One region of the Aureimonas sp. SA4125 genome, then DNA from elsewhere that is predicted to be linked to it. Evidence: predicted binding sites of a transcription regulator. Region 1 holds the regulator's gene; each other region holds the start of a gene.

Region 1 (5,865 bases):
CGATGTCGATGAAATGCTTCGGGGCTTGCGTCGCCCCGCTCATGCCGACTTCCTCGCGGCGCCCAGCGACAATGACGACACCGCCTGCTCGATCCGATCGATCGCCTCGCGCACCTCGTCGGCCGATATGATCAGCGGCGGCAGGATGCGGAGTACGTTGTCGCCAGCCGGCACGGTGAGGACGCCGTGATTGCGCAGCTCAGTCAGGAGCACGGTGTTCGGGACCTTCGCCTTCATGCCGAGCAGCAGGCCCTCGCCGCGAATATCCTCGATGACGTCGGGGTAGCGGTCGGCGAGCGAGGCCAGCGACTGCTTGAAGCGCAGCGACATGTCACGGACATGCTCCAGGAAACCCTCCGCCAGAACGACGTCGAGCACGGCGTTGCCGACGGCCATGGCCAGCGGATTGCCGCCGTAGGTGGTGCCGTGCGTTCCCGCCGTCATGCCGCGCGCCGCCTCTTCCGTCGCCAGGCAGACGCCGAGCGGGAAACCGCCGCCGATGCCCTTGGCGACGGCCATGATGTCGGGTGCAGCGCCGGAATGCTCATAGGCGAAGAGCTTGCCGGTGCGGCCGACTCCCGTCTGTACCTCGTCGTAGATCAGAAGGATGCCCTCGGCATCGCAGAGCTCGCGCAGGCCGCGCAGGCACTGCGGCGGCACCGAGCGGATGCCGCCCTCGCCCTGGATCGGCTCGATCACGATCGCCGCCGTCTCCGGCCCGATCGCGGCCTTCAAGGCAGCGTGGTCGCCGAACGTCACCTGGTCGAAGCCGTCGACCTTCGGGCCGAAACCTTCGAGATATTTCGCCTGGCCGCCGGCGGCGATGGTCGCCAGCGTCCGGCCGTGGAAGGCGCCGGTGAAGCTGAGGATGCGGAAGCGCTCGGGATTGCCGTTGACGAAATGGTAGCGCCGCGCGGTCTTGAAGGCGCATTCGAGCGCCTCCGCACCGGAATTGGTGAAGAAGGCCTTGTCGGCGAAGGTCGCCGCCGTTAGCCGCGCGCCGAGGCGCTCCTGCCCCGGAATCTCGTAGAGATTGGAGGTGTGCCAGAGCTTTTCGGCCTGATGCTTCAGTGTCGCCACGAGATGGGGATGGGCATGGCCGAGCGCGTTGACGGCAATGCCCGCTCCGAGATCCAGAAAGCGCTGCCCCTCCTCCGTCACCAGCCAGACGCCCTCGCCTCGCTCGAAGCGCAGGGGCGCGCGGGCGTAGGTCGAGAACAGGGGTGAAACGGGAGCGGAATCGTTCGGCATGACAGGAACTCGCTGTGTGCCCGGCGGGCGGTATCCGAAGGCTCGAGGTGATTTCCGGGGCCCCGGAAATGCTGAAAGCCTGCCGCAGGGGCAGGCTTCGATCGGCGGCCGATGATGCATTGCGTGGCCTTGAGCTATACCACGCGCCCCGGCGAGCTTGTCAATCGATACGGGTGGCAGGCTTTTCCAGAGAGCGCGCTATGCTCATGACGGCCCCACTGACAAGCGTTTTTCGCGATCGAACCCTGACAAACTTCCGCGGTATCTGGGGAAAAGCGACATTTCGATTCCACACGCTCCCCGCGACTCTTGTCACCGAGTCACGCGATAGGGTAAATTTCCTTCAGATACTAGATTTCGTGCGGCAGGCCCTAATCTACCAATATATGTTGTACCCCTTTCCAACCATGGTTGGAAGCCGGGGAGGGATTCTGCCGTAGCACAGAATAGGAGCTCGTGATGGGCTGGACGGAAGAAAGAGTGGATCTCTTGATCAAACTCTGGACCGAGGGGCTGAGCGCGAGCCAGATCGCCGGACAACTCGGCGGCGTCACCCGCAACGCGGTCATCGGCAAGGTTCACCGCCTGAAGCTCGAGGGACGGGCGAAAGCGCATGTATCCGCGCAGGAGCAGGCGCAGCCGAAGGTCGCGGCCGCCGCGGTGGTGGAATCGGTCGTCGAAATGGAGATGCCGGCTCGCCTCGTCTCGATGCAGTCCGCTCCCCGCATCATGCGCTCGAGCGGCGGCGGGTCGCACGGCGCCACGGCCCTGAAGATGGAAGAAGAGATCGACGCCGTGGCCGAGCAGCCCCGGCCGCTCGTCTCGGCCGAGGTCGTGCCGATCTCGCGCAACCTGACCCTCGTCCAGTTGAACGAGCGGACCTGCAAGTGGCCGCTGGGCGATCCGCTGTCGCCGGAGTTCCGCTTCTGCGGCAACCACTCCAACGACGCCTCGCCCTACTGCCTCTACCACGCCAAGATCGCGTTTCAGCCGGTCTCCGAGCGTCGACGCGTTCGCTAAGCGACAAGCGCTGCCGGATGAGGCGGCGCATTGCCGGACCAAGCGGCGCTCCAGCGTTCGGATGCGGCCCAGAGGTCACTGCGGCAGAGGCGATGGGTCCGGTTGAACCTATGGGCGCCAGGGACTCGGCGTTCCGTCGACGTTCATGCCGTCGAGCACCTGCTTCACGATGCTGGCGGCGCGCTGGTCGAGAACATAGCCGGCTATCGTCGGATCCACCTGCAGCGGCAGGTATTTCTTGTCTTTCAGGATCTGCTCGGCTTCCGGAGAGCGCGGGAACGCGACAATCTCGTCTCCGAGCCAGACAAGCTGCACGTCCGACGTCACCGGAAAACCCGCCTTCGCCATCATGACGCTCGGACTGAGCTGGGAGATCTCGATCTTCCGCTCGATCTGCGCGGCACGATCGACGACGGTGTCGACCTTCCGGTTGAGCGATGCCGTCTCCGCGATCAGGGTGCCGAGCTGATCGCTCTGCTTGCCCTGCTCGGTGAACAGCTCGTTCTGACCTGTGAACGCAAAAATGGTGAATGTCGCGATGAGCGCGGATGCCGCCAGATTGACGGATCCAAGACCAATCTCCCATTTGCTCTCTGCCATGGGAGTCTCCGGGGCCAGCCCGCAGTATGCGCCGTTTCCAGGCAATTGCGAGGGCGTCCGGACGGCCGCCTTGCAGGCGAGAGCGCTACTCCGCCGCGCTGTCGCGCGCCCCTGCCACCGCTGGCATGCCCGGCCGTACCGCCTTCGCGCTGGCGGAAAAGTTCTCGTCGAGGGCGTAGCCGGCGCCACGGACGGTGCGGATCGGGTCGCGCTGGCGGCCGCGGTTGATCGCCTTGCGCAGGCGCCCGACATGGACGTCGACGGTGCGCTCGTCGACATAGATGTCGCGGCCCCAGACGCCGTCGAGCAATTGCTCGCGCGAGAAGACGCGCCCGGGCGACTGCATGAAGAATTCCAGCAGCTTGAATTCCGTCGGTCCGAGCTTCACCTCGCGACCGAGACGGCGGACGCGGTGGGTTTCGCGGTCGAGATCGATGTCGCCGGCATTCAGGAGGGTCGAGATCTTCTCCGGCCGCACGCGCCGCAGCATGGCGCGCACCCGTGCCATCAGTTCCGGTGTCGAGAAGGGCTTCACGACATAGTCGTCAGCACCGACCGACAGGCCCCTCACCCGCTCGGATTCCTCGCCGCGCGCGGTCAGCATGATGATCGGCAGGCGCTCGGTCTCCGGCCGCGTGCGCAGCCGCCGGCAGAGCTCGACGCCGGAAAGGCCCGGCAGCATCCAGTCGAGGATCAGGAGGTCGGGGACGATCTCCTTCAGGCGGATGTCGGCCTCGTCGCCGCGCGCGATGGTGTCGACGATGTAGCCTTCCGCCTCGAGATTGTAGCGCAGGAGGACGGAGAGCGCCTCCTCGTCCTCGACAACGGCGATCCGCGCATTCATGCCATTATTCCCCTGCGCCGCCCGGCGCCGGCGCGCTGCCGGGCAGTTCGATGGTCATCGACGCCGTCGTGTCGTTCTTCGGGCGGTCGGCTTCCATCTGCTGGCCGGTCTTGATGTAGAAGATCGTCTCGGCAATGTTGGTGGCGTGATCGCCGATCCGCTCGATGTTCTTGGCGCTGAACAGGAGATGCGTGCAGGCGGTGATGTTGCGCGGATCCTCCATCATATAGGTCAGGAGTTCGCGGAAGATCGAGGTGTACATCGCGTCGATGTCCTCGTCGGCATCGCGGATCGTCTGGGCGCGCAGGTGATCGCGCGACGCGTAGGCGTCGAGCACTTCCTTCAGCTGTTCGATCGCCAGTTCCGACAGATGCTCGATGCCGCGCACCAGCTTGATCGGCTGCTGGTGCTCGTGCACGGCGATGACTCGCTTGGCGATGTTCTTGCCGAGATCGCCGATGCGCTCGAGATCGCTGGAGATGCGGATGGCCCCGACGATCTCGCGCAGGTCCTGCGCCATCGGCTGGCGCTTGGCGATGGTCATGATGGCGCGCTCGTCGAGTTCGCGCTGGGCAGCGTCGAGGAGCATGTCATCGGCCACGACCGACTGCGCCAGGCCCCAGTCGCTGTTGATCAGCGCCGCAACGGAACGCTCGACCATGCGCTCGGCCTGGCCTCCCATTTCGGAGATCCGGCGCACGATGAACTTCAGTTCGTCGTCGTAGGATGAGACGATATGTTCGTCCATGTGTGGTCTCCCGGTTCTCTCGGTCAAAGCCGCGGCCTCGCGACCGCCCGCCCGTCCCGTCTGTTGTTCGTGGGTGCGCTGGTGCCTGGCCGGCTCAGCCGAAGCGGCCGGTGATGTAGTCCTGGGTGCGCTTGTCGTCGGGGTTCTGGAACATCTTCTCGGTCGGCCCGACCTCGGCGATGTTGCCCAGATGGAACATCGCCGTCACCTGGCTGACGCGCGCCGCCTGCTGCATCGAGTGGGTGACGATGACGATGGTGTAGTTCTGCTTCAACTCGTCGATCAGTTCCTCGACCTTGGCGGTGGCGATCGGGTCGAGCGCCGAGCAGGGCTCGTCCATCAGGATCACCTCGGGCGAGACGGCGATTGCGCGGGCGATGCAGAGACGCTGCTGCTGGCCGCCGGAAAGGCCGGTGCCCGCCTCGTCGAGCCGATCCTTGACCTCCTCATAGAGGCCGGCGCGGCGCAGGCTGGTGATGACGATCTCCTCGAGGTCCGCCTTGGACTTCGCCAGGCCGTGGATGCGCGGGCCGTAGGAGACGTTCTCGAAGATCGACTTCGGGAAGGGATTGGGTTTCTGGAACACCATGCCGACGCGGGCCCGCAGTTCGACCACGTCGATCGAGGGATCGTAGATGTCGTCGCCGTCGAGGGTGATGTTGCCGGTCACTTTGGCCGACGACACCGTATCGTTCATGCGGTTGAGGCAGCGCAGGAAGGTCGACTTGCCGCAACCGGACGGACCGATCAGGGCCGTGACCTGGTTTTCCAAGACGTCGAGGCTGACACCGAACAGCGCTTGCTTGGCGCCGTAATGGACGGAGACGTTCTCGCCCTTCATCTTCACGGGACGGTTCGTATTCACGGCAGGACCCTTATTGAGCGTCGCTTGAAAGTTTTCCATCATACTGGATCCGCCCGTTTACCAGCGCCGCTCGAAGCGGCGGCGAAGAATGATTGCGATGATGTTCATGAAGGAGAGAACGACGAGAAGGACGCAGATCGCAGCGCTCGTCCGGGCGACGAAACCACGTTCCGGGCTGTCGAACCAGATGAAGATCTGGGTCGGCAGGGTGGTCGAGGCCTCCAGCATCGAGTCCGGCGCAGAAGTGATGAAGGCGTTCATGCCGATGAGCAGCAGCGGCGCGGTTTCACCGAGGGCCTGAGCCAGGCCGATGATGACGCCGGTCATGATGCCCGGCAGCGCGAGCGGCAGGACGTGATGGCCGATCACCTGCATCTCCGAGGCGCCGATGCCGCGAGCCGCCTCGCGGATCGACGGGGGAACCGCCTTCAGCGCGTTGCGGGTGGTGATGATGATGGTCGGCAGCGTCATGATCGCCAGAACCAGACCGCCGACGAGCGGGGCCGATCGCGGCATGCCGAAGAAGCCGAGGAACAA
Region 2 (5,865 bases), 2.2 Mb from region 1:
GACGTAGAGTTTCTCCTGCTCCTCGTGCAGCCGCTGGCGATTGCCCTGGGCGACCGCGGAACTGACGCCGCTGATGAGGATCATGCCCCGGTGGCTGAGGCGCTGGATGATGGCGCCGAAAGCCAGCGACGCGGCGAAGGGGACCAGCGCCGAGACCAGGAGGGCCGGCAGCATTTCCGGGGCGAGCGTCAGCTGCCAGATCAACACGGCAGGCACGCCGACGATGACGACCCAGATCTCCTTCTGGGCGAGGTCGAACAGCTTGACGACGTTGCGGCAGTCGTTGGTCGCCTTGGCGACATGGGCGCCCGCGCAGTCCTCGCCGCGGATCTCGAACCAGCGGCGCTGCACGTCGATCAGGAGACGATCGTCATACATCCGGTTGGTGACCTTCTCGACGATGTGCAGCAAGGTCAGACCGACGAAAACCGCGATCGCATAGGGAGCGTAGGCGAGAAGCTCGACGAGGCTGAACAGACGTTCGTTCTGCGAGATTTCCTGCAGCACTTCCTTCGCCAGCCATGCCTGAACGGGCGCGACGGCGGGCGAGATGATGTTCGGCAGGACCGTCAGTGCGAGAAGCCAGGGATGGGCGAGCATCAGCGCCGCCAGTTCGCGCAGGAGCGTTGCCCGGGGCGTGCGGGCGCTGCGTTGAACGGCTGAAGGTCCAGCCATGCCGATCAATCCCGTGACCCTCATGGCGGGGCCATCGCTGAGCATCCCGTCCGGATAAGACAAGGGGTCGCCATTCAGAACTTCGCCCGAATGCCGGCGAAATAGCTTTGCACCCCTTCCTGGATGTCGATCGTGCCGTCCGCCTTGCGGTTCACCCGCTCGGTCGCCGTGACGTTCTTGGCGAGGCCGTAGACCTCGTAGGTCTCGTTGATGCGGGCATTGGCAGCGAGGTCGAGAGTGAGTTCCGCATCGCGGCTGTCGCTTGCGCTGTCGCCGCCGGAGTCGATTTCCGAGAAGTAGCCGAGACCGGCAGACAGCGAGATCCTCTCGGTCGGGTCGCTCCATTGCAGGGCGAGATCGCCGAAGAAGGGCGCCTGCTCCTTGAACCGGCGCTTCGTTCCGTCGGCCTCGGTGACTTCGCTGCGCGCGAAGGTCTGTGTCGAGAAAATGACGAAGCCGCTGAGAGCGGGCACGTCGAGAGCGGCGAGGTTGGCGCGCTGGCTGAGGATCACGCCGTTCGTCCAGCCGTCGCCGACGTTCTGATACTGGTAGATCTGATCGCCGTCGTCGTTGCGCGTCCCCGTGTCGACCGTCTCCATCAGATCCTCGATCTCCCGGTGGAAGACACCGAGCGACAGTTCGAGGTCCTGCGTCCGGTAGGTGACCGAGCCGTCGAAGGCCCAGGCCCGCTCGGGATCGAGGTCCGGATTGCCGAGCAGCGTGTCGGAGTTCTGCGGGATCAGATTGTCGAACTTCGGCCGGTTGACGAGGCGCGCGACGCCGGCGTCGATCGACCATGCATCCGTCGCCTGGAAATGGACCGGAAGCGAAGGCAGGATGTCGACGACGCTGCCGCCCGCCGAGGTCCCGTCGGCAATGGCGGCATCGAGCTCGCTCGCCTCGACGCGAACGCCCGGGGCCATGGAAAACCCGTTGCCGAAGTTGATGTCGTCGAGGATGTAGCCCGCTCCGACGGTCTCGTCGATGGCATAGACCTCCTTGGCCTCGAGGGCCTGAACGACGCCGCCGACCGATTTTTCCTTTTCCTTGGTCCGATCGCGAACGCGCAGCAGCGCACCGGTCTTCACACCATGGTGGACCCCACCGAGGTCGAAGGGCATGAGGATGTCGACCTGACCGAAAGTGATCCGGTCGAGCTTGTCTTCAGTCTCCGTCTCGAACTTGTTGGTGGCCTCCGCGCCGCTGGCGGCAAAGATGCGCTTTTCCTTGTCCCTGGTCTCCGTCGTGCGGTAATGCCCGCCGCGAATCTCGAAACTCGCGCCGTCCCAGGCATCAAGGTCGTGACGCCAGGAACCGCTGAGACCGTAGGTGCGCTTCTCCTTCTCCTCGATCTCGGTCTCCGATCCATTGGCGGATCCGTCGGCCTTGAACTTGTTCTTGATCTTGTCCTTGTCCTCGTCGAGGCTGAGGATCAGCGGCTTGAGGTGGAAGGCATTGGCATCGTTCTGCCAGAGAAAGTCGGCGAGAGCGCCGACCGTCTCCATCGACTTCTCCTCGTCCTCGGACTCGGCGAGCGTCCCGGTGGCAGAGAGCTTTTCCTTGGTCTTGCCGTTGGAATTCCGGGCGCGGGTCAGGCCTGCCTGTGCGCCGAAACTTTCCGAATACATCCCGCCGCCAAGAATACCGAGGCTATAAAGCGGCAGTCCGTCGGAGCTTCCGCCCAAGGCCCCCTCGGCCTCCCAGCGCGGCGTCTCCGGAATGTCGGCAAGCTTGACCTCGATCCGGCCGGCAAGCCCATCGGCTTCCATGTCGGCCCGGCGCCCGCGGATGACCTCGACGGATTCCACGAGGCCGGACGGGAGGTTGTCGAGGTTGAACTCGCGCTTCTCGCCGCCGTCGGGCAGCACGATCCCGTCAATGGACGTGCGGGTGTATTCCTTGTCGAGGCCGAGAACCCGGGCATCCTTGTCTTCGCCCGGTGCACCGCCGGTCATCACGCCGGGCAGCCGCTTGACGAAATCCTGCGCCTGCGAGCCGCTGGGGAGGCGATCGAGCTGGCCGCGGTCGAACGTGTCGCCGACGACATAGCCGCGCTGCGCGCCTTCGCCCACGCAAAGAGGGCGCCGGTCCCCCTCTTCGCGTCTCGATCCGAGCGGCACGCAGCGATCGCTTTCGCTGTAGAGCGTGATCGGATCAAGGGCGATCGGCGCGTCTTGGGCGCTCGCACCGGTGACGACGACACCGGACAAAATTGCCCAGCCCAAAGGCTTAACTCGCCGGCACATCCGCACACCTATAACATGATTCTTGCAGTCATGTTTCGGATACGAAACATGAGTATAGGAGTCAATATAGCTGGCTTACAATTGGAATCTGTCTAAACAACACCGGCTCTGTCGGTCTGCGGCGAAGCAGACGGCGCCCTTCAGGAAAGCAAGACCGAGGCGATTGGCCGAGGTCTTGGGATCGGCAGGCCTCTTCGACACGACCGGGCGTTGACAGGCGATAGGCGAGGCATCTCGCCAGAGGTGGCAAGCCGCATGCGCGGCCCTCTTGGACATGCTCGGCGCCGACGGCCGGCCGCCTCGCGGCGCGACTTGAAACCCTTGCAGCGCATGTGGTCTCGGCGGCCTGTCACAGCACCGCAATGTTGGCGCGGCATGTGTCAACGACTTGCCACTGGATCGGACCGTCATGCTCAGGAATTTTCGAACACCACGCGCGGCGCTCGCGGTAATCCTCCTCTGTTCGGGCGCGCGTGCCGAAGACGCCGGGCACGCGACCGCCGCCGGCGACCTGAAGATCGTCCACGCCTGGACCCGGGCGGCGGACGCGGGGAGCGACGCCCTGGTCTTCATGGAGATCGAGAACGCAGGCCCGGCCGATCGCCTGATGGGCGGCAGATCGGCACGGGCCGGCTCGGTGACGGTCGTCGGACTGACGATCGTCGACGGCGACGTCGCCACGACCGCGACGGGACCTGTCGACGTGCCACCCGGCGAGATCGAGCTGGATCCGGGGGGGCTGGCCCTGGAACTGCGCGACCTCGGGGAGCCTCTCGTCGTCGGCAGCGAAATGGAGGTGATCCTCACCTTCGAGCGGGCTGGCGACGTCGTCATCCCCGTCGAGGTCGAAGCGATCGATGCCAGGCAGCATAGCCATGCCGGGCATGAACACTGAGCCGAGACGTTTGTCGGCGGCATCCGGCCGGTTGCCCTCCCTGCCCGGTGCGCATCGGGGAATCGTCACGCGGCCGTCATGCAGGTGACTTACGAAGAGGCCATCGAGCCGGCCCGAATGGGCGGTCGAACGTCTTTCCTGTTGGAGGTTTTCCATGAGCCGCGTCGCTTCGATGCTCCTCGCCGGCACTTCGCTGGCGCTCGTCACCTGCATTCCCGCTGTTGCCCAGGAGGCATTGCCGCAGGCGAGCGACAGCTATTTCACCGCCGCTGAGGCCGACCTCGCCCAGCGTCTTGCGATGCAGCCGATCACGGGTACGGCCAAGAACGTCATCATCATGGTCGGCGACGGGATGAGCGTTGCGACCGTCACGGCCGCCCGCATCCTCGACGGTCAGAAGCGCGGCGTCGACGGCGAGTCGAACAACCTCGCGGTCGACACCTTCCCTTTCATGGCGCTGGCCAAGACCTATTCGCATGACGGCCAGGTGTCCGACTCCGCGCCGACCGCGACGGCGATGCTCGCCGGCGTCAAGACGCGCAACGACGTGATCGGCGTCAACCAGACGGTCGCCGTCGGCGATTGCCCGGCCGCCCTCGCCGGCGAGGTCACCTCGATCTTCGAAATGGCCGAGGCCGCCGGCAAGGCGACCGGCGTCGTCTCGACCGCCCGCATCACCCACGCCACCCCGGCCGCGTCCTACGCGCACACGCCGGTCCGCGACTGGGAAAGCGACAAGGACATTTCGGAAGAGGGCAAGGCCGCCGGCTGCAAGGACGTCGCCGACCAGCTCGTCAACTGGACCGCCGGCGACGGCTTCGAGGTCGCCCTGGGCGGCGGTCGCGCCTACTTCATGCCGGCCGAAATGGCCGATCCGGAAGACGCCGAGAAGACCGGCCGCCGCACCGACAAGCGTGACCTCACCGCCGAATGGACCGCCAAGTCCAACAACAACGTCTTCGTCTTCGACCAGAAGGGCTTCGACGCCGTCGACGTCGCCTCGGGCGCCAAGGTGCTCGGCCTCTTCGACATGAGCCACATGGAGTACGAGGCCGACCGGGCCAAGGACGCCGCGGGCGAACCCTCGCTGGCCGAGATGACCACGATGGCGATCGACCGTCTGGCGCAGAACGACACGGGCTACGTCCTGATGATCGAAGGCGGCCGCATCGACCACGCCCACCATGCCGGCAACGCCCAGCGCGCCCTGGAAGACACGCTCGCCTTCGACGCCGCGGTCAAGGCCGTGCTGGAGAAGACCAACCGCGAGGACACGCTGCTCGTCGTCACCGCCGACCACGGCCACACGATGACGATCAACGGCTATCCCAAGCGCGGCAACCCGATCTTCGGCAAGGTCGTCAATGTCGACGACGAGCCGGAGCTGGCCGGCGACGGCAAGCCCTACACGACCCTGAGCTATGCCAACGGCCCCGGCGCCTACTTCCCGCCGGTCGGCAAGGACGAGGACAAGTCGAAGGCGCAGCCCGCTGGCCTGCGCCCCGATCTCAGCGACGTCGACACCACGACGATGGATTACCTCCAGCCGGCCACCGTGCCGTTGTCGAGCGAGACCCATGCCGGCGACGACGTCGCCGTCTACGCCTGGGGTCCCTATGCGCACCTCTTCCACGGCACGGTCGAGCAGAACTATGTCTACCACGTGCTGAGCCACGCTTCGGGCCTCGGCAAGAAGCAGTAAGGCGCGATCAAGGAGAGGATCGGCGGCCCCGCTTGCGGTGCTGCTCGACCTTCGAGGGCCGCCGGTCTCCCTGACCGGCGGCTTCGACATTCGCGGAGGCAAGACAGATGCTCGACAGACGCCGCTTCCTCATCTCGCTCGCGCTTGTCGGCACCGCCGGACCCATGGCCGTTGCGCCCGCCGCCGTGCCAACCATCGCGTTCGGCGATCTCTACGAGCGCCAGACCGTGTTCTCGCAGCGCGCGAAAGACCTCGAAGGCCAGACGATCGAGATGCTCGGCTTCATGGCGCCGCCGCTGAAGGCGGAATCGCGGTTCTTCGTGCTGACGCGGATGCCGATGTCCGTC
Region 3 (5,865 bases), 2.1 Mb from region 1:
CGGCGGCCAGGGCGTGAACTATGGCCGCAACACCTGGCACCACCCGCTGGTCTCGATCGATGCCATGAGCGACTTCCTGGTGATCGACCGCGGCGGCGAGGGAAACAATCTGGAGGAGGCGTTCTACGCGGCCCCGTTTCGGATCGAGGCACTGTAGAGCCTGCCGGATTTTCACGGAACCCGTGGGCTCCTACGGGCGGGCACAGACCTCGACGGCCGCTGCCGGCCATTGCCTCAGCCAAGCACCAGCAACTCTTCGAAATGCGTCATGTCGGCGAAGCGGCAGAAAGCGGGCGGGCGCAGGTCGAGCATCGGGGTGTCGCGCTGCAGCGCGAGCAGCTCGGCGGCAAGCGCCGCCTCCCAGACAGGGAGATCGTCGTCCTCGAGCCAGTCGATCATGTAGGCGAAGGTCATGTGAAAGCTGTAGTCGTCATGCTGCGGCTGGCGATAGCTGAAGGGAACCGTCAGGGCGTCGCGCCAGGCGCGCATTACCGCCTCGTCCTTCGCGCTGGCGCCTGCGAGCTTCAGTCCGTTCGGCGTCACGCCGACGACAGCGACCTTGAAGGCGCCATGGCCCTCGAAGCCTTCGAGTCGCCTGAGGAAATACGACGTCAACGCGTCGATGGAGGTGTCGAAGGGCATGTCCTGCGGCCAGGCGGAAGGGGTGCGGCGGGTCTCCAGAACGCCTTCGAACAGCGTCATGTGCAGGCTGCCCGGAGGCGTGAAGGCGAGCTTTCCCGCCGGCGCCAAGGCCATGATGCGGGACCGGGCGCCGATCACCGCGGCCTCTGAGGACGAGCCTTCGACAAGGTGGCAGACGACGGTATTGCCGTGCTCGGGCAGAAACTGCCCCTCGGCGTCGTAGCGGCTGCCGAGCCGTGGCGGCGGGCCCGGATGACGGACTCTTCTGAATCGATCGAGCGAGGGGTGGGTCGTCGGCATGGCAGTCTCCGGGCGTCCCGGAGCGCCCAGGATGAGGCGACCCGGATACGCGTGCGACCTGACAATCATGTGACGATATGGCGGAAACGGCCGGCAACCGCCCTCCGGCGGCAGGTGGACGCCGCCGCCGGCTCAGGCGAAACGCGCCGCCGCCGCCCCGTGCTCGGCCCGCAGCCGCGCGACGTCCACGCCCAGCGGCATGCCGTCAACGACGCGCCACGTTCCCTTGACCATCACCCGGTCGGCCCGCGTCGCGCCGCAGAGGACGAGCGCGGCGACCGGATCGTGCGCGCCGGAGAAGCGCAGCTCGTCCAGTGCGAACAGCGCGAGGTCCGCCTGCAGGCCGACGACGATGCGGCCGATGTCGCTCCGGCCGAGGCAGGCGGCCGAGCCCTCGGTGCCCCAGCGCAGCACGTCGCGTGAGGTGACCGCCGCCGCGGACTGCGTGCGCAACCGACCGACCATCAGCGCATGACGGGCGGATTCGATGAGGTTGGAAGCATCGTTCGAGGCCGAGCCGTCGACGCCGAGGCCGACCGGGCTGCCGGCGGCCATCAGTCCCTCGACCGGACAGAAGCCGGAAGCGAGCACGGCGTTGGAAGTCGGGCAATGACAGATGCCGACGCGGTGGCGGCCGAGGCGGGCGCATTCCTCGGTGGTGAAGTGGATGCCGTGCGCGAGCCAGGTCCGGGGCCCGAGCCAGCCGACCTCCTCCAGATAGTCGAGCGGGCGATAGCCAAAGAGTTTCTGGCAGTAGTCGTTCTCGTCCTTTGTCTCGCCGAGATGGGTGTGCAGCCGGCAGTCCTCGCGCTCGGCCAGCTCGGCGCTCTGCACCATCAGGCTCTTGGTCACCGAGAAGGGCGAGCAGGGCGCAAGCGCGATCTGCAGCATCGAGCCTTCGGCGCGGTCGTGGTATCGGGCGATCAGCCGTTCACTGTCGGCCAGGATCGTGTCCTCGTCCTGCACCACGCCGTCGGGCGGCAGACCGCCGTCCTTCTGCGAAAGGTTCATCGAGCCGCGGGTGAGCGTCGCCCTTATGCCGAGGCTCGCCGCCTCTTCCGCCTCGATGTCTATGCCGTTCTCGAGCCCTTTCGGGAAAAGATAGTGGTGATCGGCAGCGGTCGTGCAGCCGGACATCAGGAGCTCGGTCAAAGCGAGCCGGACCGAAAGACGGAAGGCGTCGGGATCGAGCCGCGCCCAGATCGGGTAGAGGCTGGTCAGCCAGGGAAACAGCTCCTTGTCCACTGCCGCCGGATGGGCGCGGGTCAGGGTCTGGTAGAAATGGTGATGGGCATTCACGAGGCCCGGCAGCACGACGTGGCGAGAGGCGTCGAACGTCTCGTCCACGGGCCCCAACGGGGCCGCACTCGCGGGAACCAGTTCGGCGATGCGGCCGTCCTCGACGACGATCCCGCCCTCGGCACCTTCCGCCAGGATGCCGAGCGGGTTCTTCAAGAACAGCCGAGCCATCGTCAGGCCGCAGCGGCGATCGCGGGCAAGCCTCCCTGCGCAACGAGGAAGGCGAGGATGTCGGCAAGGCCCTGGCCGCGTGACAGGTCGGCGAACACCGTCGGCAGATCCTTGCGGCCGCGCGCGGTGTCGGCGTGCATGCGCTCGAGGTCGGCCCCGACATAGGGCGCGAGATCGGTCTTGTTGACGACGAGAAGATCCGACCGCGTGATCGCCGGCCCGCCCTTTCTTGGAATGTCGTCGCCCTGGCAGACCGAGATGACGTAGATCGAGAGGTCGACGAGATCGGGCGAGAAGGTCGCGGCGAGATTGTCGCCGCCCGATTCGACCAGGACCAGGTCGAGATCGGCATGGCGGGCCCGCAATTGCTTGATCGCGGCGATGTTGATCGAAGCGTCCTCGCGGATGGCGGTATGCGGGCAACCGCCGGTTTCGACGCCGATGATGCGGTCGCTGGAGAGCGCCTGCAGCCGTACCAGCGCCTCGGCGTCCTCGCGGGTGTAGATGTCGTTGGTGACGACGCCGATCGACCAGCTGCTGCGCGCCGCCTTGCAGAGTTTCTCCACCAGAGTGGTCTTGCCCGAACCGACGGGGCCGCCGATGCCGACGCGGAGGGGTCCGTTGTGTGACGTCATGAGCGAAAAAGCCTTGTTGTCATGGTTTCGTGCCGCATCGCGGCAATGTCGGAGAGGAAAGACGAGGAGCCGAGATCGTCCAGCGTCGAACCCTCGGCACGCCGGGCGGCCGAAAGTTGGACGGGCTCCAAAGCGTGGAGAACGAGCACCATCTGGCTCTGCCCGAGCGGAACGAGCCGCGTCGCGACCGCGACGAGATTGGCGCAGAAGCCGTGGGCATAGGCGGTGAGGGCGTCGAGCAGCGCGATGTCGCCGACGCCCGCCAGGCGCCCGACGGCGACCGGATATGGCGCGTCCGGCAGGTCTGCCGTCGTTGCCGCAGCGTCATGCCAGGGCTGCGCGGCCGCGCCGAAGGCTGCGCCGAGCGCCTGCGTTTCGGCCCGTCGCTCCATCGAGCCACCGAGCGCGAGCGCCAGTTCGCACACCGCCGCCATCCGGGTGGAATCCAGATCTTTCGCCGCACGAAACGCTTCGGCGAACAGCACGAGATCGTTCCAGCCGCTGCCACGCAGCAGCAGCGTCTCGAGCCATTTCGACAGCGTTGCGGCATCGGCGACACGCCGCTCCGCGATCGCCGATTCCAGCCCGTGCGAATAGGCAAAGCCCCCGACCGGAAAGGCCGGCGACAGCCAGGTCATCAGCCGCAGCAGCGCCGAGGAACCGGGCGCCTGCAACTCATTCATGGGCATGCGGGACAGCGTGACCGTCATGGGGCGCGTCGTCGTGAGGGGCTGCATGCGCACCGCCATAGGCGCCGCCCTCGGGATCGAAGGGCGCGTCGAGCTCGATGACGCTTGCATGAAGGCCCTCCAGCATTTCGCGCAGCACCGGCTCGCGGCGGATCAGGATGTGGTCCTCGAGGATCTGCGCCGCCTGATGGCGGTTGCCGAGGTGCCAGGCGAGCGTCAGGAGATGCGTCGCGTTCTGGCCGCGCACGACATAGAGCGGCTCGTCCTTCGCCTTGACGCGCAGGATCCGCCCGTCGTCGAGCCCGATGCCGTCGCCGTCGCGCAGCCGCACGGTTTCGGCCAGGTCGAGGAGGAAAGCGATGCCGCCGTCGGAGACCATCGCCATGCGGCGGCGATGGCGCTGCATCTCGTCGAGCGTGATCGTGTCGTCGGGGTGGAAGTGCGCCTCGCGGGCGTGGATCTCGGTCGCGCGGATCATGGGACTACCTCGGAAGGTCCTGTGGACGACCCGGCAGAAATCCTGAGTCGCGAAGCTGGGGAAGCGTGTAGGGGCAGGAAGACGGGAAAGTCGCCTTTTCCAGATCGGTCGCCTCGACGGCCTCGAACACGGCCAGCTTGTAGGCGCCGGCCAAGGCCCCGGCGGGAAATCCGCGAAGGCTGGGACTATCGTCGATAATCATGTCCCAGCGGAGCCGTTGTTCAGACAGCGTCGATAGCCATCCCTCCTGTCGTTTCTCTGGCTGAAACTGCCACTTCAAGAGGTATTGGAAGGTGCCCTTCAACCGACTGCGAATTTCGCGTTTGTCACTCCGCCCCACGCTCTCGATCTCCTCGGCGACATTCTCCCAGTCGATGTCGCCGCCCTCGCCCGACCTTGCTCTCAACCGCCCCGCCTGCGCTTGCGTCCAGGCATAGAAGTCCGCGTCGTAGAGTGAGGGTTGAGGCTTCGCGGTCATTGGTCACCGCCTGGCAGATAGCCCATGTCGAGGATCTGGGAGACCGTGAACGGGCAGTCGGCGGGGAAGGTATCGGGCGACAACCGCGTCTCGCCTGCCGCATTCCAGCGAGCGATCGCATATTCCTCGTCGAGCACTTCCAACGGATGCCCTCTCAGGCTGGGACTACGCCGGATCCGCCGGTTGATGCGACGCCTCTGCTCGTGGATCGTCCCGCGCCAGCTGTTCGACCGCCGCTCGGGCTGAAACTGCCATTTCAGCAGATGCGTCAATAGCACCGCCATCCGGCTTTCGATCTCGCTGCGCTCCGACTCTCCCACGCTTTCGATCTCCTCGGCGACATGCTCCCAGTCGAGGGAGGTCGTTGCCTGAGCCCGGAGCCGCGCCGACTGGTCCTGCGACCAGGCATAGAGGTCCGTCTCGTAGAGGCTCGGCACCGGCGCTTTCAGGGCATCTGACATTTACGCCTCCGCCTCGGGGAAGAAGTTCCGGTCGAGGATGTCGGCGAGAGCGAAAGGGCAGTCCGGCGGAAAGGCCGCTTCGGGCATTCCCGTCTCGCCGGCCGCCTTCAGACGCGCCACCGCGTATTCGCGACCGAGCCTTGCGGCTGGATAGGGCCGTAAGCTCGGACTCTCGTCGAGATCGTCAAGGATCTGGCCGCGTTGCTCGGTGATCGTGCCCGTCCAGCTAGACGATCGGAAAGCTGGCTGAAACCGCCATTTCAGGAGATGGACGAGCAGCACATTGAGACGCGAGGCGATCTCGCGTTTGACCGAGCGCCCCAAGTCCCCGACCTCCTCGGCGAGATTTTCCAGATCGAGCCGGTCGTGCCGACCGGCCTTGAGAGCTGCGACCTGATCCTGAGTCCAGGCGAAATAGTCCTCTGCATAGTCCGCCCCGGCGCGCGGCAGCGCCGAGGATTCCGGGGAGAGACCAAGCGGACGGGACACCGGTTCGGCTCCTTTGGCAAAAGCGACGTTTGCGCCGGGGCGCGGCCCATGAGCCGATCCTAGAACATGAAATAGCGCTGCGCCATCGGCAGCACCGTCGCCGGCTCGCAGGTCAAAAGCTCGCCGTCGGCGCGCACTTCGTAGGTCTCCGGGTTCACCTCGATGTGCGGCACGGCATCGTTAAGGATCATCGAGGCCTTGGAAATGCCGCCGCGGGTGTTCT

Evidence for each region. Region 1 encodes PhoB, which activates phosphate uptake and scavenging genes when phosphate is short. Its sites were predicted from a motif close to TGTCATNNANCTGTCAT; they were not measured.
Region 2: Sa4125_RS18725 (alkaline phosphatase) is a predicted target of PhoB. The motif match lies at 3,880-3,896, and genes of this name have one in related genera.
Region 3: Sa4125_RS19070 (DUF1868 domain-containing protein) is a predicted target of PhoB. The motif match lies at 1,001-1,017, and genes of this name have one in related genera.

The regions. Positions count from the first base shown of each region.
Region 1 is NZ_AP025032.1:1,211,150-1,217,014, reverse strand. It holds gene argF (ornithine carbamoyltransferase) at 1-43, opposite strand, end outside; gene Sa4125_RS05555 (aspartate aminotransferase family protein) at 40-1,251, opposite strand; gene Sa4125_RS05550 (GcrA family cell cycle regulator) at 1,711-2,271, shown strand; gene Sa4125_RS05545 (hypothetical protein) at 2,380-2,871, opposite strand; gene phoB (phosphate regulon transcriptional regulator PhoB) at 2,957-3,715, opposite strand; gene phoU (phosphate signaling complex protein PhoU) at 3,720-4,463, opposite strand; gene pstB (phosphate ABC transporter ATP-binding protein PstB) at 4,558-5,367, opposite strand; gene pstA (phosphate ABC transporter permease PstA) at 5,386-5,865, opposite strand, start outside.
Region 2 is NZ_AP025032.1:3,942,912-3,948,776, forward strand. It holds gene Sa4125_RS18710 (hypothetical protein) at 1-675, opposite strand, end outside; gene Sa4125_RS18715 (TonB-dependent receptor) at 750-2,900, opposite strand; gene Sa4125_RS18720 (copper chaperone PCu(A)C) at 3,331-3,816, shown strand; gene Sa4125_RS18725 (alkaline phosphatase) at 3,971-5,518, shown strand; gene Sa4125_RS18730 (hypothetical protein) at 5,626-5,865, shown strand, end outside.
Region 3 is NZ_AP025032.1:4,033,471-4,039,335, forward strand. It holds gene Sa4125_RS19065 (ureidoglycolate lyase) at 1-157, shown strand, start outside; gene Sa4125_RS19070 (DUF1868 domain-containing protein) at 235-942, opposite strand; gene Sa4125_RS19075 (8-oxoguanine deaminase) at 1,075-2,412, opposite strand; gene ureG (urease accessory protein UreG) at 2,415-3,047, opposite strand; gene Sa4125_RS19085 (urease accessory protein UreF) at 3,044-3,757, opposite strand; gene Sa4125_RS19090 (urease accessory protein UreE) at 3,723-4,214, opposite strand; gene Sa4125_RS19095 (DUF29 domain-containing protein) at 4,219-4,692, opposite strand; gene Sa4125_RS19100 (DUF29 domain-containing protein) at 4,689-5,153, opposite strand; gene Sa4125_RS19105 (DUF29 domain-containing protein) at 5,154-5,642, opposite strand; gene ureC (urease subunit alpha) at 5,702-5,865, opposite strand, start outside.